DNA from 3 places in the Levilactobacillus zymae genome. Region 2 is predicted to be linked to each of the others. Evidence: riboswitches for the same ligand, from Rfam matches in the RefSeq annotation. Region 2 holds a riboswitch; each other region holds the start of a gene.
The links. Region 2 has a riboswitch for thiamine pyrophosphate ahead of RI501_RS10390 (ECF transporter S component). Riboswitches for the same ligand answer to the same signal wherever they lie in the genome.
Positions count from the first base shown of each region.

Region 1: linked by a shared signal. The riboswitch ahead of cytX (putative hydroxymethylpyrimidine transporter CytX) and the one ahead of RI501_RS10390 (ECF transporter S component) in region 2 are both predicted to bind thiamine pyrophosphate.
Region 3: linked by a shared signal. The riboswitch ahead of thiM (hydroxyethylthiazole kinase) and the one ahead of RI501_RS10390 (ECF transporter S component) in region 2 are both predicted to bind thiamine pyrophosphate.

Region 1 covers NZ_JAVLAS010000001.1:187,769-195,082, reverse strand. The annotation lists gene RI501_RS00770 (fructose permease) at 1-248, shown strand, start outside; gene RI501_RS00765 (VOC family protein) at 251-643, shown strand; gene RI501_RS00760 (TetR/AcrR family transcriptional regulator) at 799-1,374, opposite strand; gene RI501_RS00755 (YhgE/Pip domain-containing protein) at 1,635-4,556, shown strand; TPP riboswitch at 4,919-5,019, shown strand; gene cytX (putative hydroxymethylpyrimidine transporter CytX) at 5,084-6,256, shown strand; gene RI501_RS00745 (zinc metalloprotease) at 6,433-6,969, shown strand; gene RI501_RS00740 (pyridoxamine 5'-phosphate oxidase family protein) at 7,136-7,314, shown strand, end outside.
Region 2 covers NZ_JAVLAS010000001.1:2,178,112-2,185,425, reverse strand. The annotation lists gene RI501_RS10430 (zinc ribbon domain-containing protein) at 1-160, shown strand, start outside; gene RI501_RS10425 (O-acetyl-ADP-ribose deacetylase) at 165-680, shown strand; gene RI501_RS10420 (LBP_cg2779 family protein) at 728-922, opposite strand; gene RI501_RS10415 (hypothetical protein) at 1,207-1,383, shown strand; gene RI501_RS10410 (hypothetical protein) at 1,557-1,928, opposite strand; gene RI501_RS10405 (hypothetical protein) at 2,005-2,175, opposite strand; gene RI501_RS10400 (energy-coupling factor transporter transmembrane component T family protein) at 2,193-2,846, opposite strand; gene RI501_RS10395 (ABC transporter ATP-binding protein) at 2,843-4,252, opposite strand; gene RI501_RS10390 (ECF transporter S component) at 4,270-4,836, opposite strand; TPP riboswitch at 4,915-5,006, opposite strand; gene RI501_RS10385 (D-alanyl-D-alanine carboxypeptidase family protein) at 5,431-6,600, shown strand; gene RI501_RS10380 (HAD-IIB family hydrolase) at 6,736-7,314, shown strand, end outside.
Region 3 covers NZ_JAVLAS010000001.1:2,399,661-2,406,974, reverse strand. The annotation lists gene rlmD (23S rRNA (uracil(1939)-C(5))-methyltransferase RlmD) at 1-609, opposite strand, end outside; gene RI501_RS11480 (oxidoreductase) at 955-1,791, shown strand; TPP riboswitch at 1,837-1,942, shown strand; gene thiM (hydroxyethylthiazole kinase) at 2,047-2,835, shown strand; gene thiD (bifunctional hydroxymethylpyrimidine kinase/phosphomethylpyrimidine kinase) at 2,856-3,671, shown strand; gene thiE (thiamine phosphate synthase) at 3,671-4,333, shown strand; gene RI501_RS11460 (ABC transporter ATP-binding protein/permease) at 4,402-6,327, shown strand.

The DNA of each region.
Region 1 (7,314 bases), 2.0 Mb from region 2:
AAATCCTACGCTTTCGGTACTTTAAGGGCCAAGCGGCCAAAGCCATGTGGGCGTCCTACATTCCGCCGACCATCATGGCCATCATCGCACTACTGCTCACCAAACAATTTACCAACTTCGGGTTAGGGACCCTGTTTGCCTTCGTCGCGCAAGGCGGAATTACGGGGATTGCCGACAAGCGGGTCTTTCCTAAGTTGAAACATCAGGCATTGGACGTGGGACGTGACGTTCCCGTCAAGGAGGATTAATGATGGCAATTCAAGATTACTTTACTGGCATTCAACACGTGGGGATTCCCTCCGCGGATTTAGACAAAACGATTGCGTTTTACAAGGGTATCGGGTTCGAACAGGCGGGTCTCTTTCCCAACGGGGATAACCGCTGTGCCTTCATGAAGTTTGGCAACCTGATCATCGAAACCTGGGAAGGCGACCCGACCAATCCGCAAGCCGGCGCCATTAACCATATTTCTTTGAACACCACCGACGTTGACAAAGCCTTTGCCGCCGCTAAGGAACAGGGCTTAGACCTGGTCAACGACGAGATTCAATCGATTCCGACGTTCTGGGACAAGGGGATTCGCTTCTTCAACATCCTGGGCCCCAACCACGAAACCATCGAATTCTGCGAAATTCTTAAGTAACTGCAATACTCATTAGCTAAAAACTGGTCCGTCCTTCCATTTAGCGGAGGGGCGGGCCAGTTTTTTTAGTGCGGTTAACTAGCTGAGTGTTTTGAGGGGTGAACGATTGAGATTTTAGCGGTAACCAAGTTAAATAGGGGGAGCCGTCACCGGGGTTACTTGAAGAAGGTACTGACCCCGGTCATGTTCAGGCGCTCGACGTACTGCTTGAACACGGTCCGGTCGATTTTACCGCCGGTGGCCTGAGTCGAAAAATAACTGAAGAGCGATAACGTATTGTGGATCAAAAAGTGTGCGGCAATCAGCGCGTCTTGCCGATTGAGCGGGTAGGAGTCCCGAATCGCATCGGCCAGGACCTGGGTCAGTTGGCGTTCGATGCGGTTGGCAAACCGGCTGTAGTCGTCGGAGAATAACAGGCGTTTGACCGCCGCGGAGTGCGCCTCGGCGAAGTCGACAAAGTCGTCTAACAGGAGACCGGGGTGTTGGTAGACCGTTTTAATGGGGTGCTGATGGATGATGGCGGCTAGCTGGTGGGTGATTTGGTCGGCGAATTGGTTGACTAGGTCGTCGATGGAATTGTAATGCAGGTAGAAGGTCTTACGGTTGATGCCGGCGGCCTTGGTGAGGTTAGTTACGGTAATATCCTGATAATCATGGTGAATCGCTAAATCCTCTAAGGCCTGAGTTAACGCCCGTTGTGTGCGTAAAACGCGTTTATCCGTCGTCGTCATCATCATTAATCTCCTTTAAGTTACACCCCAATTTTAGTCAATCTGGGGTTTATACCCCAACCTTGGCGTTTTTGATGTGGGCAGGCGGTGCGCAACCGATTATAGTAACTCGTGCATGGTTGGGGACCGCGTATTCTTGCCCCTACTATAGCATAGTTGGTCGTCGTTGAAGGCTCAGGAAATCAGCAATCAGCGGCGGCTCGCTCGAAGGTTAAACAATCACTCAATTAATCAAAAATCGGCATAAAGGGAGTAATGCAATGTTTAAAGCGGAATGGGGTTATCTGCGGCAACACAAGTTCATGGTCATCGTCCTGTGCGTCATCATGTTCATTCCGTCGATCTACGCGGTGACCTTCTTGAAATCCATGTGGGATCCGTACGGGAAGACGGGCGACTTGCCGGTCGCGGTGGTCAATCAGGACCAGCCCGTGACCTATCAGGGCAAGCGCCTCAGTGTGGGCCGAAATTTAACGCAAAATTTGAAGGATTCTAAGGCCCTCGACTTCGAGGCGATGCCGGCCAGTCAAGCACACGCACGGTTAAAGCAGGGAAAAGTCTATATGGTGCTGACGATTCCGCAGAACTTTTCTCAGAACGCGACCACGCTGCTGGACCAAAAGCCCCAGACCATGAATCTGCACTACGATACCAGTGCCGGCCAGAGTTTCATCGCCAGCAAGATGTCCGAGTCGGCGATGAGTACGATTCGGGCCAACGTCGCCAATCAGGTGACCAAGTTGTACGCCAAGACCATGTTTGGGGCCATCAAGCAGCTGGACACGGGGATGGGCACGGCCGCGAAAGGGAACCAAAAGTTGGCGACCGGTAGTCGGAAATTACAGGCGGCCAATCAGAAGATCGCCACTAACCTGAACACCTTAGCCAGCAGTTCGTTGAAGCTGCAAAACGGGAGTCAGACGCTGACCACGGGTTTGAACAAATACATCGCCGGGGTCGACGAGCTACAGGCGGGCAACCAGAAAGTCGTGAGTGGCTTAGACCAACTGCTGGCTAAGAGTAACCAGTTGGCGTCCGGGGTCACGCGATTGAGCCAAGGGGCCCAGAGCCTAAACAGTGGGGTCACCAGCTACGTGGCCGGGGCGCAACAAGTCAATACCGGCGCCACCAAGGTTAACCGGGGTGCCCAGCAGGTGGCCAGTGGGACCCAGCAATTCGGCCAGGGGACCGCTAAGCTAGCGTCTGGGACCAACCAGTTTGGCCAGGGCCTGACCACCTACGTCAACGGGGTCGGCAGTGTCAATAGCGGTGCCACCAAGTTGAACCAGGGCGTCGCGCAGCTCCAGTCGAAAACCGGCACGCTGAACGAGTCGACCACCAAGCTGGCCACGGGGGCCACGAGTCTCAATAGCGGGTTAAAGACGTTGAGTACTAATAGCGCGACGTTGACCAGTAACCTGCAGGCCCTCCAAAAGCAGCTGAGTCAAAGCACGACCAGCACCGCCGCGGCCACCAAGGCCATTGCGGCGGCCAAGCAACAAGCCGGCGCTAACGGGATGACCGGCGTGAAGACCGCGTTGGGCCAGCTCGAAACGGCGGTCAAGGCCAGCGGTTCGTTACACCAGGACGTGGCCGCGACGGCCGACGCCCAGAAGCTCACCGGCGCGCAGAAGGCCGCCGTGCTGGCCACCGTCGATAAGTCGGCCAATACCACGGCCATCACCGCAGCGTTGGGCAGCCTGAGTTCGGCCATCAGTGACGCTACCGCCACTACGACCAATCCGGCGGCTACCAAGGCGTTGGCGGCGGCCGGAAGCCAACAGGACCAGCTAGCGGCGACCGTCGGGAAGCTGGCCAGTGGCTCGCAGGCGTTGACCGGGGGCCTGCAAACGGCGGCCACCAGTTCAGATCAGTTGGCCACGGGCTTAACGCAGGTCAATGCGGCGCTCCCGAGTCTCACCACGGGAGTCGATCAATTGGCCAGCGGGGCCCGGAGCCTAGCGGGCGGCACGGCCAAGTTGACCACCAGCGGCCAGCAACTGACTAGTGGGTTCCAGACCGTAACGACCGGGGCCACGGCGCTGAACCAAAAGAGCCAACAACTCGCTAGCGGCGCTGATCAGGTGGCTAGCGGGACCCAACAACTCACGACCGGGACCGGCCAGCTGAGCCAAAAGGGTGCTCAGTTGACCAGCGGTGCTGGCCAGGTGGCGAGTGGCCTGCAACAGATGCAAACGCAGCTGCCGAGTCTGACCAGCGGGGTCTCACAACTCGCTAACGGCAGTCAACAGGTCGCCACGGGCTTAGGCCGACTGGCCACCAATGGCAGTCAGTTGACCAGTGGGGCCAACCAGCTGGCCACCGGGACGGGGCAAGCCGCAACCGGTGCTAAGCAACTGGCAAGCGGCGCGGGCCAAGCGGCACAAGCCGGCGGCCAGGTCCAGGCGGGGAACCAACAATTGGCGACCAAGCTGGGGTCGGCGGCTGATAAGGGGCAGCTGAACCCGTCGAAGTTGACCTACGCGCAGGTGGCTAAGCCCGTGACCACGACCCATACCGATAAGGACGACGTGCCGAACAACGGGACCGGGATGGCGCCGTACATGATGTGCGTGTCCCTGTTCGTGGGCGCCTTAGCGTTGAACATGATGTTTGATCTCTACACGCCCCGCCGGTTCCCGAAGTCGGGGATTCAGTGGTGGGCCAGCAAGGCCAGCATCTGGGGTCTCTTCGTCTTATTAGAGACCGGCATCATGTTTACGTTGATGATGGTCATTGACGGCTTACGGCCGATTCACCCGTTTGCCACGCTGATTGTCTTACTCTTAGCGGCGGCCACGTTCATGACCATCGTGGCCTGGTTGAACCTGGTCTTCGGTAAGGCCGGCTCGTTCTTCAGCATGGTCCTCTTGGTCCTGCAATTGGGCGCGTCGGCGGGGACCTACCCGATCCAGTTGTCCAACCACTTCTTTGAAACCATTCACCCGTGGCTCCCCATGTCTTACAGCGTCGAGGGGTTACGGCAAACGTTGATGACCGGGAACACGGCCTGGCCGGAAATCGGGATGCTCTTCGGCTTCCTGCTCTTCTTTACCGGTTGTACCTGGTTATTCTACCTGCGGCGGTACGCGCGGCTCAAGCGCATCGACTTTAGTGATCCGTTAGCCGTGCAGGCCACCCAAAACGGGTTAGCCCGGCGCATGGCGCGGCAAAAGCAATAGCTGTTGGCAATGGCTTGAACTTACAGGTAAAGTGTCATACCCAAGATGTATACTAGTGACTCAGAATGGGTGTCCATCCGTTGATGGTTCAGTAAAAAGAGGCCATTATGACTAGTACGAGCTGGAGGGGCAGCCAGAAATGGGCTCAGGAGTGAAATTTGTGTTGGCCGGTGTTCTTCGCTGGCCTAGACAAAGGCCGGTCTTCAAGACCTGATTTGTGGGCTTGAAGCCGTGCCCACTCCGTTCCAGCCCATTTCTGGCTGGCCCGGAAGCGCCAGGTCAGGTCTTTCAAGGTGAATCCTAGAGCGGCCGTTGTGTTTCGCGGCGTTTCGGCTTATCATGAGAGGTAATCAATTAAATCGAAAAAACACTAGGGGTGCCGTCATGGCTGAGATGGACGTCCGTCCGATCCCTTTGAACCTGTTGAGTTAACACTCGCGAAGGAAAGTGTCCAGACTAGAAAACGTCACTTCGTTTGCGTACGGCAACGGGTGGCGTTTTTTTCGGGATAAAGGGGTTTAACTGACATGACGATTCACTTACGGAGTTTGTTTTTACTGTGGTTAGGGGCGGCGATCTCGATCGCTGAAATCGTGACAGGGACTTTGGTGGCGCCGTTGGGGTGGCAACGGGGCTTGCTGGCGATTCTAGTCGGTCACCTGATTGGCTGTGGCTTGTTCCTGTTGCCGGCGGCCTACCTATCGACGCTACGGCAACAGTCCGCCATCGGGGTGACCCAAAGCGTCTTTGGTCCCTGGGGCGTGCGGCTGTTCTCGTTACTTAACGCGTTACAATTGTTGGGGTGGACGGCCGTGATGATCGTTAACGCCCAAGTGGCGATGAACGGCATCGCCCAGCACCTGTTTCATTACCGCTCGACGCTGATAATGGCCAGCATCGTGGCGGTTTTGATTATCGTTTGGTTGTTACTGGACCACCAGTGGTTGTTTCGGATTAACAACCTGGTGGTGATTTTGCTGGCCGTGGGGATGCTCCTGATGATGGGTGGCATCATGGCCCAGGGCCACGTTCACGCGCTCACTGGCGGCCAATTGACCTTCGGGAGTGCCGTCGAATTAAACGTGACCATGGCCCTCTCCTGGTTGCCGCTGATTGGGGACTATACGCAAAAAACGACCCAGCCCTGGCGTGCCAGTTGGGTCAGCGTCGGTGGTTACTTTGTCGGCAGCGTGGCGATGTTTGCCATCGGGCTGTTCACCGTGGTCTTGACGGGGCAGGCCGACTTTACGGCGGTGCTGGCGCAGTCGCAATGGGGCTTGGTGGCGTTACTGGTGATCGTCTTTTCGACGGTGACCACCACCTTCATGGACGCGTACTCGGCGGCCACCAACCTGAATAATCTCTGGCACCGCGGTCACGTTAATTTGTGGGGTGTCGGGGTCACGGTGGTCGGCTGGGCGATTGCCTTGGGCGTGTCCATGGCCTACTACCAGAATTTCCTGTACGCCATCGGGGCGGTCTTCACACCGCTCTTTGCCATTCTGGCGGTCAGCGTATTCGTCCTGCACCGGCGCTTGGCTTGGGGCTGGAACTTTGCGTGGTGGCTGATCGGGACGCTAGGGTACTCGTGGCTCCAACGGTTAGACTTCATCGGCGGGACCACGTTGCTATTGTTGGCCCTGCTGAGTCTGGCGGTCTACCTGACCAGTCGGTTTACGCGGCTCTATGCGCTGGACTGACGGTGCGGTAGTTTAATCCGTTGATATGCAAATACTTTGGTGCCAGGATAGGCGTTGAAAGTAACTCGCAAAAAACGTCTGTATTCGAAAAAAATTCCACCCGTTAGCAGCTGACGCCATAATGTGTCATGGCACTATGCTACATTGAGCGTATCAACTGCTAAAGGGGAATTATCATGATGAAGAAAACTTTGATTAAGAAGATTGCTATGATTGGTGCGGTCGTCGTCGGCATGCTGGCATTTGGTGGGACTACGCAGGCGAACGCTTCAAGTAAGTTACACTTTGACCATCGGACAATTACTTATCACATCGACTCTACTTCTAAACATTACAAGGGTATTTGGAAGGATGCGATTAAGGAATGGAATTCGAAGAGGGTTCTTAAATTTAAGGCAAGTTCTAAGAAAAAGGCTGATTTACGATTAACTACTCGAAAAGTAGTAACGAATGATGCTATCTATGATTTTTCAAATTCATTTGTGTTTGGAAACATTTTGGGTGGTACATCGTATCTTAAATTAAATCGTTCTTATATGGATAAACACAATTATGCTCATAATGAACGAGTAAACATGGCTACATCTGCAATTGAAAATGGGCTAGGTTTAGATTTAAATAATGATAATCAAAGTCACATGTATTTCGGATCTGACCCTATAACTTCTTATGATGTTGCACAACTTAAGAAGTTATATGCCCACGTCAAGTAAACCCGCATACAATTGAATCTTCAAAAAACAGGACTATTCCATTATTTATCGGAGTAATCCTGTTTTAGTATGCTGGTTAACTTAAAATTACGTATTAATGTAACGAAATCAGATATAATGAACAAGGACTTAACTAGCATTATACATAGTAGTACAGGAGGTTATCATGCGTAAGGAACTTTACTTGGATCACCCGACCATTAATTGGGTGCTCGACCATTGTAAGATTTTGCGACTGGGGTTACAGGATGATGTGGGAACGTACGTGGTGCCGGTGCACTACGGCTACGAGGAGACCGCCGACGGGCACTACCGGTTGTACGTTCACGGCACCAGTGATGGCCA
Region 2 (7,314 bases):
TAGGGGAACGGATAAGACCGCAGAGACGTCCCCAAAGTTGAATCTGAATGCGTTATATGCGAATCCTTATAAGGAGGGCATGAAGCGTTTAAAGCAGCGTGATGGCGCCCCAACGGCGACTAAACCGCGTCGTTGGTGGTGGCCGTGGTCAAAGGAGTGAAATGATGGCAAAGTTTCAAGTGATTCAAGGCGACATTACGCACAGCCACGTTGATGCCATCGTTAACGCCGCCAACACCACGCTGTTAGGCGGGGGCGGCGTCGACGGAGCTATCCATCGCGCGGCGGGGCCCGAGCTCTTTGCGGCCTGTGTGCCCCTCAACGGCTGTGCAACCGGCGAGGCCAAGATCACGCCCGGTTTTCGGTTACCGGCGAAGTGGGTTATTCATACGCCTGGTCCGGTGTGGCACGGTGGCACGCGGGGCGAAGCACGCTTACTGGCCAATTCGTATCGGCACAGTTTGGCGTTGGCCGCCCAACAAGGCTGCCGCAGTGTGGACTTCCCGTCAATCAGTACGGGGGTCTACGGTTACCCGCTAGATGCGGCGGCCCGGGTGGCCACGCACACGATTGCTACTTGGTTGGCCGTCCATCCAGACGTGACGGTGCGGTTGGTGGCATTTGATGTCTCAACGGCGCAGGCGTATCAACGGGCTTGGGCCGCCCAAACAACACATTAATCAAAAAAGGGGGCCGGAAGTTATTTCCGGGCCCCTTTACTTAACGCTTACATGGGTTTCTTAGCGATTAAACTTTGCAGTGCGCTTTGTTCGTCACTATTGGGTTGCAGTTCACCGGTCTTGATGGCGTGGAACTTCTCAACCGTGAGGCGAGAGCCGTAAGCCATCTCACCGTCAGTCTTATCGTATTTCTTTTGGTAGGCGATGATTGCTTCAGCCAGACTACTTAATTCTTGACTCATTCATAATCCCTCCAAATGATAATCCTACTTGCTATTCAAACTTCATTATACTAAAGTTTGGCCAAAGGGGCGTAATAAGTCCCCTAAACAGCAAAACTTTTGATTTAGACTTGATGATTGCGGTAAAATTGCGTAAACTAAAACACAATATGACAATTCCCCGTTAACGTACAGTGATGAAACTGTTAGCAGATTTTCGATGTTCTGTCACCGTTTTGTGATATTCGGCAGTTAAGCTAGACTCTAGCTTTTAACCCGACACAAGAGGTAAATGAGGTGGCAACATGAATTTAAAACGGGTAATTACCGGCCTGGGAGTCGCCATTGTGATGTTGGCCGTTGTCAGCAGCCTGTCATGGTTTTTGATGGGCAAGGAGTCTACCACACAATTGCAGACGCAATCCCGGCCAAGTCACCCGCCGTATGCGCGGGTTGTGCCGCATCAGCATCACGCGGACTAATCTGGAACCGGGAATACCGGTAGGGTTTTCTCTAAATATCGGTAATCATAATGATTACATGACTACAGTCTTTTGTAGTTTATCAAGCAGGGAAGCAGGTCAACTTCGGTTGGCCTGTTTTCTTTTGGCATAAAAAAACTGTGACCGGTTCGGCACAGTTAGTTAGGTGATTATTAAAATTGTGGCCAATGGCTGTGGTTTTGACGGACATCGTGGCGCAAGCCAACGCAGAAAATTAGAAACGCTGCTGCCACCAGGGTCAAAACGATGGTCCACAGCCAGGCGTGGGTGTGGCTGAACACGAAGTAACCCAACCCAAGGGCGCTGAGACCAATCAAACTTAAGCGGAGCCCCAGCGAGCGACGGTGCAGGAATGCTGCTGCTAAGGTTAAGACCACGGCACCGCCAAACATGTCATCGCCGCTGGTCACCGTTCCGGGATTATGGAACAGTGCGTAGCCCGCGATCACCAGCCCTAGGAGCAGTGCTAAGAAGCCAAATAATTCTAAGAAGGATAATTGCCGCAAGTTTTTCAACGGACTCACCACTTTCTATATCGGTGTAACCCCATTATAAGGCACCCCGGTGAACTTGAACAATCGAACGCCCCGCTAGGTTAGCTTAGCCGTGCCAATCTTCGTGATCCAACGCCATTTGCCAAAAGTTAAGCTCGTACCAGCTACTCTTTTGGAAAGCAGCCAGCAGATCCGGGGTATTTTCTGGGGTGGCTACCCGGTTGGCGAGAGCTAATTGGGCAGTCAGCGTGGCGGTATGAGCGGCAGCGGTAAACATCAAAAACTCCTTTCAAGTTAGGGGAGACCAATCACGAGACCGATTTGGACCAAGATCAGACTGCCGATGAAGTAGAGCCAATCCTTAAGATGCAGGGGCACCGTCACGGCGTAGGTTCGTGGTGCCCCCTCGACGTAGCCGTGTGAGGTCATGGCGTCGGCCAGTTGTTCGGACCAAGTCATGGCGGTCAAAATGACCTTAAAATACAGCTGTGGGGACCAGACGTGCAGCACTTGACCGCGCATCAATGCGGCGGCTCGCACGGTGGCGACTTCCGCGCGAATCTTGGGGAAGAGATTAAAGGCAGCCAGGAACCCGTAGGCGAACTTTGAGGGAAGCTTGGCGTTTTGCTCCAACGACCGTGTTAGTTCAAGCGTGGTCGTGGTCTGGGTAAAGGTCGCGCCGAGGTAGACGTACACAAACGTCCGGGTAAACAGCACCAGCAAGAAGTGATTGGTGGCATTCCCCCGAAGCATCAGCGACCAGACCAGGGAACTGGCGAAGAAGAGCGGGACGATGGTCAACCACAGCAGTGTCCGCAGACGTACGTGGGTCCCCAACAGAATGGCCAAGCCCACGATGATTAGGCAGACGTTGACCGACCAGACCTGAGTGAACGAAATCTCAAGGGCGATTAACACAATCGTGGCTAATTTTAACGTGGGATTCACGGTGTCGCCTCCTGATAAACAAATTGTTGGTGGGTTAATGCCAAGTGGTAATCGACATAGTCATTGAGACCACTCAGTTGATGACTAATCATCACTAGGGTCAAGTTGAGATCCTGCTGGGTGGTGGTTAGCAGTGTCAACGCTGCGTGCACGGACTGCAAGTCGAGTCCCTTTAAAGGTTCGTCGAGCAGGAGCACATTTGGGGCCATTATCAACAGACAAAGTAATTGCAGTTTCTTTTGTTGACCACTACTTAGGGAATAGATAATCTGATCGTCGCGACCGGCGAGATGCAACTGGTCTAAGGCCGCTCGGACCCGTTCGGGAGTGAAGTAGGCGGTGTTTCCGTATTTTTGCGACAGGGCTAGTTCTTCGGCAACCGTAACGTTGAGAAATTGCGCCGTGGCTGATTGAAACATCAGGCTCACGTGACGGGCGTAGGCCCGCCGGCGGAGTCGGAGAATGTCACGTCCTTGGTAGGTTAAGCGTCCCTGGTAGGGGCTTAGTCGAACCAAGGCGCGAAAGAAGGTAGATTTCCCACTACCGTTCGGTCCTGTAATCAAGGTGAACTTATGCGCCATGAGAGCCAGGGATTGGGGGCGTACTAAAACACGGTCGTGAGGAGCCAGACCAAAGTGGTGGCCCTGCAGGTCGGCCGTAGCGTTAGTCGCCGGGATCTGAACGTGGGTCAATTGTAAGCGTTCCGGGGTGAAGGCTGCTAAACGCGCCTGGGTAGCAGTTGCAGATAAGGTAGTGAGCTGACCGGCGTTAAGAACCGTTAAGTGGTCGATCCACCGGGCGTAGCCACTCAAATCGTGATCGGCCAAAATGATGGTTTTTCCCCGTTGACGGCACAATTGTACTAGGCGATCTAATAAGGTCTGGCGGGTGGCGGGATCGATGCTGGCAAAGGGTTCGTCGAGTAAGATGACGTCGCTATCCATGGCCACGATAATCGCCAAGGCGACCTTTTGCTGCTCACCTCCGGAAAGTTGCATCAGTTGTCGGTCGCGCAAATCGGGAATGCCGACAAAATCTAGGGCCGCCGTCATTTTACGGGGCATCTCGTTGGGAGCGACCTGTTGATTCTCCAGGGCAAACCGCAACTCGTTAGCCACGGTGTCCATGGTGAACTGGGTGCTGGGCTCCTGAAAGAGTAGTGCCACGGTCCGGGACCGCTGACGCGGGGACCGGGCGGTCAAGGGCTGACCGTCAAAGGTGATGGTGGCACCAGCCGGTAATGGGGTGAGGCCGGCCATCAAGCGTAATAAGGTGGTCTTGCCACTCCCCGACGGTCCGGTTAGAAGGGAAAAACGACCGCCCGTAAAGGTGGCCGTGAGATCCCGTAAGACCGGAGATTGGTGCGTCGGGGCGTACGTTAAGTTTTGAATGGTAATGGTCGCCAAATAGGTTCCTCCAATAGTTAAGCTTTTGCGCGTGGTGCTAGAATGTGAGCTCGGTTCAACAGATTAGTGATGAGCTTGGTTAACACACCCCCGAAGATAAAGACGGAAATAAACCGTGTCATGAGTAGGAGGAGCATAAAGCCGAGTTGATACTTGTTGTAGCCATTGCGGAAAAAGTCCCACCCAAAGGTCACCAGCGTGGTGGTCAGGGCACTAAGCACTAACGTCAGCCAATTGTAGTGTTTGTAACCCGTGAAGGCAAACCCTAATTCGGAACCAATTCCCTGAACAATTCCGGAGATTAGGGTTGTTGCGCCCCACATGTTGCCCAGAAACATTTCGACGACGGAGCCCAGAAACTCGCCTAAGGTTGCGGCACCGGGGATGCGAATGATGAAGCCGGCTAAGGGACCGGCCATGCACCAGAGCCCTAAGAGTAGGTCGTTAGCCATGGGTTGGAGTCCTAAGGGAGCTAAGGCGGCGCCCAAGAGGGTGTAGAGTGGACCGGTGACCCAGAAAATCACCCCCATAAAAATTGCTAAAATTGTGACTAGAATAATCTCTTTAACGTGCCAACGTGCCATAAATCTGTCTCCTCCTCAAATTTGCCGCAGGAGTTCCCGAATGTAAAAAGGCCCCACTAAATTGATAGTGGGGGCCAATTGCTTGATAAGTCACCGTCCCTTCGCTGGAATTATCCAGAGCAGGTTCAATGGGTTTAATCTCAGCCATACGGGCACCCCAGTCGGATTTAAATTACTCTTAGCGTAACCATTCTGTTGATAAAATGCAACCGCTAACGGGTGACAATCGTATCTAAGGCTTTAGCTGTTGAGTCCGGGAATGGTCCGGGCAAACAACAGTGTGACCGCCAAATGGTCCGGACCAATCACGAGACAGCTCGTGGATTCAACTGAGTAAAAGATTAAATTTTATTGCACCAGCCAGTGAGCCCCTGGACTAGTTAGGCTAGTAGGGCAGAACGGGTGAACGGTAACCTGATGCCTTAAAAGCGGGAATCGAGCTGTGAGCGCGACCATCTTAGGACCGCCAAGTGGTGGATTACAGGGAGATGACAGACACAACAGCCGGATTACAAAGCCCGCTGACCGGTGTTTTTAACTAGCTAGCCATGCTAAATTAGAAACAACTTATTTGAATCAGAAGGGACTTATGACATGACAATTGGTAAGTTAAAGTTAGGGACGTTGGCCTTTGTGGTCACCATGACCATGGGAGTTGGGTTAACCCACCCTCAGTCGGCTCACGCGGCTACGCATACGACGGTGTCGTCCAAGAGTATCGCTAAAACAGCCTACCACAAGAAAAACACGAGCGGGGCATTGTACAATCAGAGCCATTCACGTAAGGTGGCTAATCTGAAGACCTACCCCAACACCACCTGGTACGCCACCAAGCAAGCAACCCTCAAGCACGGTAATTCGAAGGGCATTTACCTGTACGTGGCTAATAAGGCGGGTTCTGTCAAGGGCTGGATTTGGCACGGCTATCTGACCAAGGGAACCGCCCCGTTTGGTCTGAAGTACGCTAAGGGGGCCGTGGCTATGGACGCCAGCACCGGGAAAGTGGTCTGGTCTAAAGCGGCCAACACGGCCCGACCGATTGCCTCGGTCTCCAAGATTATGACCCTCTATTTGACCCTCAAAAAGGTTAATAGCAGTTCGGGAAGCTGGAACGACGTGGTCAATACCAGCAGCAAGGGGCTGATTGCCATGGGAAACGATGCCGCGTGCGGTGGCTTTAAGTTTAAGAGTGGTCATAAGTATACGGTCAAAGACCTCTACTATGCTGCCTATCTGGATTCGTCGAACAACGCGGCGATTGCTCTAGGAAAATGGGTTGCCGGCAGTAATGCCAAGTTCATCCAGCAGATGAATGCCCAGGCCAAGAGTTGGGGGTTAACGCACACCAGCTTTGTCTCGGCGTCCGGGTTGGAAAACAGCGACTTGAAGGCTTTCGGGTATAATTACGGTTCCGCTAACGCTAATCAAGTGTCGCCTAAGGACGTGGCGACGATCGCCCGGCACCTGATCAACGATTATCCGCGCGTGGTGACCGACGGGAAGATTGGGTCTAAAACCGTTGACGGGCAGTCGTTATATAATTACAACAACCTGCTATCTGGTCGAAAGTACTACCAGGCATCGCTAAACGTCGATGGCTTGAAGACCGGGTACACGCCACTGGCAGGCTACTGTTTTGTGGGGACTGGCCAGAAGACTGGTAAACACCGGGTGATCACGGTGGTCCTCCACGACGAAAACGAATTTACGGAAACCCGTTCTTTGATGAATCACGCGTACCAATCGAGCAGTATGACTAATTAAACGTTTAAATAAGGCCGCGTCGTCCGCAGGGACGGGGCGGCCTTTTTGCGTCGCACGAGAGCTGAGCGTTGCGTCACCCGAAGTAAATCGGTATGCTGAAAGTACTTTCACGATTGATCAGGAGGATTGAAAAACATGCTACCACGACTCATTGCGACGGACTTAGACGGCACCTTCTTGGACCCCCGGGGCACTTACGACCACGCGCGCTTAGATCGACTCTTACGGAAGTTGGCCCAGCACGACAGTCACTTTGTCGTCGCGACCGGCGACCCGCTCGATCACGTGGTTGAGTTGTTCGGCGACTTAGCAGCGGTTCATGAGCTGACCTACGTGGTCGAAGATGGCGCGTTAACGGTGACTGGGCGCGGTGAGGTCTTACAGACACAGGTGATTCCAACCCCGTTAGTGCGCACAGCCATCACCTGGATTCAGCGGGATCCGCGCTTGGCGGATAATTTCTTAATTAGTTGTGGGGCGGACCGCGCGTACACGGAGTTACCGGTGACGAGTGCTCGGTTTCGGGCATCACAAGCCTTTTATCCCAGTTTGACGCACGTTGCGCACCTAACGCAGGTGACAGCCCCTATCTTGAAATTGGATGTCACCTGGCACCGGACCGACGTGCGCCCGCAGGTGGCAGCCTTTAACCACCGATTTGCACCACAACTAACGGCGACTAGTAGCGGCTTGGGAGGCTTTAACGTGTCGTTA
Region 3 (7,314 bases), 220 kb from region 2:
CGCGCGCATCACGGTCATGGTGACGGGCATCTGCACGGAGCAGGTGGGCAGGTCGATCAAATCGTGACTGCGTTCGGCGTATAGGCCGGCTTGGACCGTGCCATCCGCGGCTTGACGGACTTGGAACTGGGCCTTGTTACGGTAGGCGTACGGGTCGGCCATCCCCAGCGTGGGACGGACATCGTAATCCTTGAAACCATAAGGGTGGTAGCGTTCCAGCGATTGACGGACGATGTCGCGCTTGAATTCAAGTTGTTGCGGGTAGGCTAAATGTTCGAGCTCGAAGCCACCGACCTGATCGGCGTAGCTGTCGCGCGGTTCGACGCGGTACGGGCTGGCCTTGCGAATCCGGTGGACCTTGGCCCGCAAGTAACGGTGAGAGATGCTGGTGACTTCCACCACGGCTTCTTCACCGGTCAACGCGCCGGGCACGAAGACGGCCATGCGCTTGTAGTAGCCGATGCCTTCGCCGTTGATCCCCATCTTCTTGATGGTCAGCGGAAAACGTTGGCCCTCTTCGACTTCGACCTGGGGCGTGTCCCGGTGGTCGTTGCGGCGGCCCCGGCGGTAGTTGTCCCGGTAATCGTCGCGTTTTTGATAATTTCTCATTGATTTTCTCCTATATAGTGACAGTTGAAACCTATTAATCTTGACCATTATACCAAAGATTGCCGCCAGACGGGGCGGGACGCCTGCAGGACTAAAAAAATCATTAAAATGGGGCCGCTTTCATAGCTAGTCTGGGTGCTTTTGGGTACAATTAAGTTACCTATGTGGAAGACCGCTGATTTAGCCATGACTAGTGAGTAGACGGCTTAGACAAAGGTCGGACTTTGAGACCCGAATTTCGGGCTCAAAGCCGTGCCCGCTCCGTTCCAGCCCGTTGCTGACTGTTCCGGAAGCGTTTAGTCTTTCCCAACATCCAGGTATCGAAAAATTTAAGGGGGCTTGGCCATGCATCATCGTAAAGTTGCCCTGGTGACGGGTGCGTCATCGGGAATTGGCAACGCCATTGCACGGAATTTACATCGTAACGGGGTCACGGTATACGCCGGGGCTCGGCGGGTCGACCGCATGAATGATTTAGACGATTTAGGGATTACCACGGTGGCGTTGGACGTCACGGACGCCGACAGCGTGGAACAAGTGGTCGACCGGATTGTGAGTGAGACCGGGCGCATCGACATTTTAGTTAATAACGCGGGCTTCGGCCTGCTGGGCGCGCTAGAGGACGTACCCATTAAGCAGGCGCTGGGGCAGTTCGACGTGAACCTCTTCGGGGCGGCGCGGCTGATCAAGTCGGTGCTGCCGATGATGCGGCAGCAACACAGCGGCCGGATTATCAACATCACGTCGATTGACGGCAAGGTGGCGCAACCCATGGCCAGCTGGTACGTGGCGTCCAAGTTCGCCTTAGAAGGTCTCTCGGACACGCTACGGCTAGAACTCCAGCCCCACGGCATTCACGTGGCCGTCATCGAACCCGGCAGCATTCAATCCGAATGGGCCGACATCGCGGCGACCCACCTCCACGAGACCTCGGGTGACGGACCGTACGCCAAGACCGCGACCATGGCCGCGGCGATTCTGACGGCGGCCAAGCGCTACGCCAGCGAACCGCAAGTTATCGCCCGGTTGGTTGACCGCGCGGCCCTGGCCCGGCGGCCTAAGACCCGGTACCACGCCGGCACCGGGAGTCAAATCCTGTTAGCCCGGCGGTTCTTGTCCGATAAGACCATGGACCGGATCTGGCGGCTGACTGGTCAAGCGGCCCAACGAATCACCCATTAATCTAAGAATCGTTGACGTGACGCGTCAACATGCTATGCTAAAGATAACTAACACTAGGAGTGTCCGCACGCGGGCTGAGATGTGACCTTGTCGCAATTCCTTTGAACCTGTCAAGTCCAGACTTGCGAAGGGAACGTGTTTGACTGGCGACGGCCACCCGTTCACTTGACGAATGGGTGGCCGTTTTGGTGTTTTTCGGCCGGGTGAGCGGGGCACACTAGGATTAGCACAACTATCTTTGGGGGTATTTGCAACATGAAAATCAGTTTACTGGACGATTTACGGCGTCAAAATCCGATTGTGTTCAACATTTCCAACTTCGTGACGGTTCAAGACGTGGCCAACGGGATCAACGCGATTGGCGCGTCGCCCATCATGTCCGAAGAGGTCGACGAGGCCGACGAGATGGTGCAGATGTCGCAGGCGGTCTGCTTGAACCTGGGCGCCTTTACCACGCCGCAGGTTCACCAGATCAAGGTGACCGGTCAGCTGGCCAACCGGTATCATAAGCCGTTGGTGGTCGACCCGGTAGCGGTGGGGGCCGTTAAGTACCGGGCACAGGTGGCCGCAGATCTGTTTCGGGCCTTTCAGCCGGACGTGCTACGGGGGAACGCCGGTGAGATTGCGGCCTTAGCCGGGATCGACTGGCAGGCCAAGGGCATCGATGCCGGTCAAGGCACTGGTGATTTAGCCACGATTGCCGAGACCTGCGCCAAGAAGCAAAAGTGTACGGTGATCCTGTCCGGTCCGACCGACGTGATTACCGATGGGACGCGCACCGTACAGGTTATCAATGGGACCACGCTGTTCCAGACGTACGTGGGGTCCGGCGACATGCTGTCCAGTATCGTGGCGGCCTTCTGTGCGATTGAGGACGACTACTTCGAAGCGGCCCAGACCGCGTACTTGGTCTTTGCGGCCATCGGCCAACGGGTTGCCCAGGCGGACCCACAGATGGGAGCCGGCACCTTTATTATCAAATTAATGGACGCCTTGCAGCAGACCACCGTGGCCCAGATTGAGGCGGTGGCGGCCTACGAATAGGCTGAAAGGATGACAGACAAATGACAAATGAATTTCCCCAAACGCTAACCATTGCGGGGACCGACAGCGGTGGGGGCGCCGGGGTGATGGCCGATCTTAAGACCATGCAGGAACGCCACGTCTTCGGGACGGCGGTGGTCGTGGCGGTGACGGCGCAAAATACCAAGGGGGTCCAGGACTTCCTGGCCTTACCGCAGCGGCTGATCGACGAGCAGTTTGCGTCGTTGGCCGATGACTTCCAGATCCGCGCCTGCAAGACGGGGATGCTGGCCGACGCCGAACACGTCCACGGGGTCGTGGAGAATCTCAAACGCTATCATTTCGGCCCGTTGACGGTCGATCCCGTGATGATTGCCAAGGGCGGCGCGGCCTTACTCGCCGACGACGCCGTGGCGACGGTGCGTGACGAATTAATTCCGTTAGCCGACGTCTTGACGCCCAACCTACTGGAGGCCCAGCGTCTGACGGGGCTGCCCCTCGATAGCAAAGAAGAGATGGAGGCCGCGGCGGTTGAGCTACAGAACTTAGGGGCCAAGAACGTGATCATCAAGGGCGGTCACGAGACCACGCCGGATCAGGCCAGTGACTTTGTCCTGCTTGAAGACGGTCGGTCGTTTTGGCTGAGTGCCCCACGGATCGACACGGTGCGGACCCACGGCACGGGCGACACCCTGTCGTCGTGCATCACGGCCGAGCTAGCGAAGGGCGCCGACTTCGAGACGGCGATTCGCTTGGGTAAGGATTACGTCACCGCGGCCATCGCCCACCCCATCGAGGTTGGCCACGGCCACGGACCGCTGAACCATTGGGCTTACAATCAAGGGGGAACGCTATAATGTCAGTAACTTTTGAACCCGGCTTGCTCCGGGCCTACTTTGTGGCGGGCAGTCAAGACGTGCCCGGCCGAGATTTACGCGACGTGTTGGCCACCATGCTGGCGGCCGGTATCACGGCCTACCAGTTTCGCGACAAGGGGGCCAGCACGCTGACGCCCGAACAACGGCTGACGCTAGGCCGCGACCTGCGCGATCAGTGCCGGGCGGCCAACGTGCCGTTCATCGTCGACGATGACGTCGAGATGGCGCTGCAGCTAAACGCCGATGGCATTCACGTGGGTCAGAGCGACGAGCGCATTCAACAAGTCTTGGCGGCCACCGACGACCGCCAGATGTTCGTGGGATTGTCGTGTTCGACGGCGGCCGAGGTCGCTGCGGCTAACCAGATCGACGGGATTGCTTATTTGGGGAGTGGTCCCATCTACCCGACGGTCTCCAAGGACGATGCCGATCCCGTGATTGGGACGGCCGGTCTGGCTCAACTGGTGGCCCAGTCCAAGGTCCCAGTAGTGGCCATCGGCGGGGTGACCCTCGAGTCGTTACCGGCCATCGCTCAGACCGGGGCGGCCGGTGTGGCGGTGATCACGCTTTTGACCCGCCACGACCAGCCCCAGACCGCGATTCGCGCCATGCGCGCGGCGTTCACCAAACCGGCAAAATAATTGCGTTTTAGCCCGAAATAGGTTATCGTTCAGGATATTACTGAATTAAAGGGGGGTTACCTGTACCTATGAGCTTTTTAGAGCTAAAAGATATTCACAAGTCTTACTACATGAATAAAACACCCTTTCCCGTCTTAAAGGGAATCAGCCTGAAGTTCGACCGCGGCGAGTTTGTGTCGATCTTGGGCGAGTCCGGGGGTGGGAAGACCACGCTGATGAACATCATCGGTGGGTTGGACGCCCAGTACGAGGGCGACGTCCTGCTGAACGGTGAGTCGCTGCGTCACGCGTCCGTGAAGCAACTGGACACTTTCCGGCGGCAAACGATTGGGTTTATCTTCCAGAACTTTAACCTGATTAGCCACCTCAGCATCCTGGACAACGTGATGGTATCGCTACAGATGACCAAGCTCAGCCGCAAGGAGCAACGCGAGCGGGCCACCGAGTTGTTGGATCAGGTGGGGTTAAAGGAACACCGCCATAAGCACCCCAACCAACTTTCGGGGGGGCAGAAGCAACGGGTCGCCATTGCGCGGGCCTTGGCTTCGGACCCCGACATCATCATCGCTGATGAGCCTACCGGGGCACTGGATTCGCAGAACACCCAGGAAATCCTGGCGTTGATGGACGACATCGCGGCCAGCGGCAAACTGGTGATCTGTGTGACCCATTCGCAAGAGGTTGCCGACCACGGGACGCGGATCGTGCACATGGCCGATGGGGTCATCGACCGCGACGAGAACCTGAAAGACCCGTTTCCGGTTAACGACCATGCCGAGATGCCCGCGAAGCACCTGGGCTTTCTGGCGATGGTCCGCATGGCCTTACAACATATGCGCTATAACTTGGGGCGCAACCTGTTGATCATCTTCGGGGCGTCCATCGGGATTTTCAGTGTGATTCTGATGCTGGGCTTAGGTCGCGGGGTCAAGGGCTACATTAATCACGAAATCTATTCGCAGATTAAGCCTACCGCCGTTCAGGTGGCCCAGAAGACCACCAGTGAGAACCCTAAGAAAGTTGAGATGAAGACCGCCGACGTGCAGCGCTTAAAGCGGCTCGACCACGTCAAGAAGGTCCAACTGGGCTTCTACACTCAGGGGGCCCAGGTCCAACGTAACGGTACCAGTTCGACGGCGCAGATCGTCCAAACGGTCACCGACCAGATGTTGGCCAAGAGCGTCAAGAAGGGTCACACCCCCAAGACCGGTGAAGTGATGTTGTCGAAGGATTTCGCCAAGAAATTCAATAAGCAACATCCTTATCGGCTGGTGGGCAAGACGGTTAAGGTTTCCCTAACGGCCATGGATAAGCACAACATTCCGACCGTGATGACCAAGAAATTAACGGTCAGCGGGGTGACCGATGGGAGCAGTGGTCAGTTACAGACCAACCTTCAGACCATCAAGCAGATGTACCAGAGCAAGCACCTGACCTTCCGGGCCAACTTCGCGACGGTCGACATTGCTGGCTTCAGTCACGTCACTGGCGTGCAGGACAAGATCCGCGCGCTTAAGACCAGCAACGGCAAGGCCCGGTATCAGTTGACCGGGGCCGGGGCCACCGTATCGACGTTGAACACCTATATCCAGTTGGCGTTCTACGTCCTGGCCGCAATTGCCGGCATCTCGCTGCTAGTCTCCGCAATTATGATCATCGTGGTGCTCTACATCAGCGTGTCCGAACGAACCAAGGAAATCGGGATTCTGCGAGCCTTAGGGGTTCGGCGCCGCGACATCAAGAACCTGTTCTTGTCGGAAGCCTTCTTCTTGGGACTGTTCTCCAGTATCCTGGCGTTGGTCTTCACCGAATTGGTGGCGGTCTTAGCCAACAACGTCGCGACCAAGTATATTGGCTACAGCATTATTGGCATCACGGGGAACTACCTGATCTTCGGGATCGTGGTGGCGATTGTGATTAGCCTATTAGCCGCCTTGGCACCGTCGAGTCGGGCCGCCAAGCTTGATCCGATCGAAGCCTTAGCATACGAATAAACCATAAAAAAATCGTTAACGACCGGATGGCCGTTAACGATTTTTGAGTTGCCTTAGAGTTGGGTAAGATTGGAAAAACGTAACAGTTTTGAGATTACGTAACGTTGGCTAAAACGGCCATCAAAGCGGAAACAGCTCCCCCACGAGATAGGTGCAGTGGGCGAGCTGAATTCGTCATAAATTTGAGAAGCTAAGCTGACTAAGACTTAACTTTACAGCCTTAATTCTACCATGGGTGCGTCGGAAAACCAACCTAAAGATGACTGATTGGCAGATTATTTTAACAATTAAGGGCCGTGATTTTTGTCGAAAAATGGGGCTGGTCGTACGGGGTTTAAACCGTTCTTGGGGAACGCGGTTGGCGGGATTAAGACCGGCTGGGGGTTGCTGGCGGTCCGGGACAGCCCGTGACAGCGGGGGCCGTGGTCGAAAGGGGTTGCGGCGGTGAAAAGTAAGAATTTGCTGAGAACCGGCAAAGCGTGACCAATCAACGTTTAGCGGGGGTCCGATAGTTAACGGTCGCAAGTTGAATTGACGAATGACGTTTCAGGCGGTAAAGTGGGCGCAGTGGGCATCGAGAATTGGCCCACCGTGATGCGGGAGAGAACCGGATCACCGTTTACGCCGATGGCGGGGCGCGCGGTCAGAACGCGGCAAACAAGCCTTGCTATCTTGAACGTATGTTCGTATAATTAGGAGCGAGACCATCGCGGCTTTAAGGGTAGTATTCCCCCTCATCTGGGGCGACCCCCGGGTGCAACGACTAGTTTTTGCACGGTCAACTTTTGTCGTCTGATTAGCAATTGGTCACCATCACCGGGATGGTGGCCGGGAAGACCTTACCGGCGAGTGAAGCCTTTAGTGGTCGTCGCGTCTAAGTCAAGGAATCAAGTTTTCGTGGGGATGCGAAAACTTGGTTCCTTTTTGACGTACCGTCAAAAAAGAAGCTCCGGTTAACCGGAGCTTCCTGTAGTACCCGTATATGAG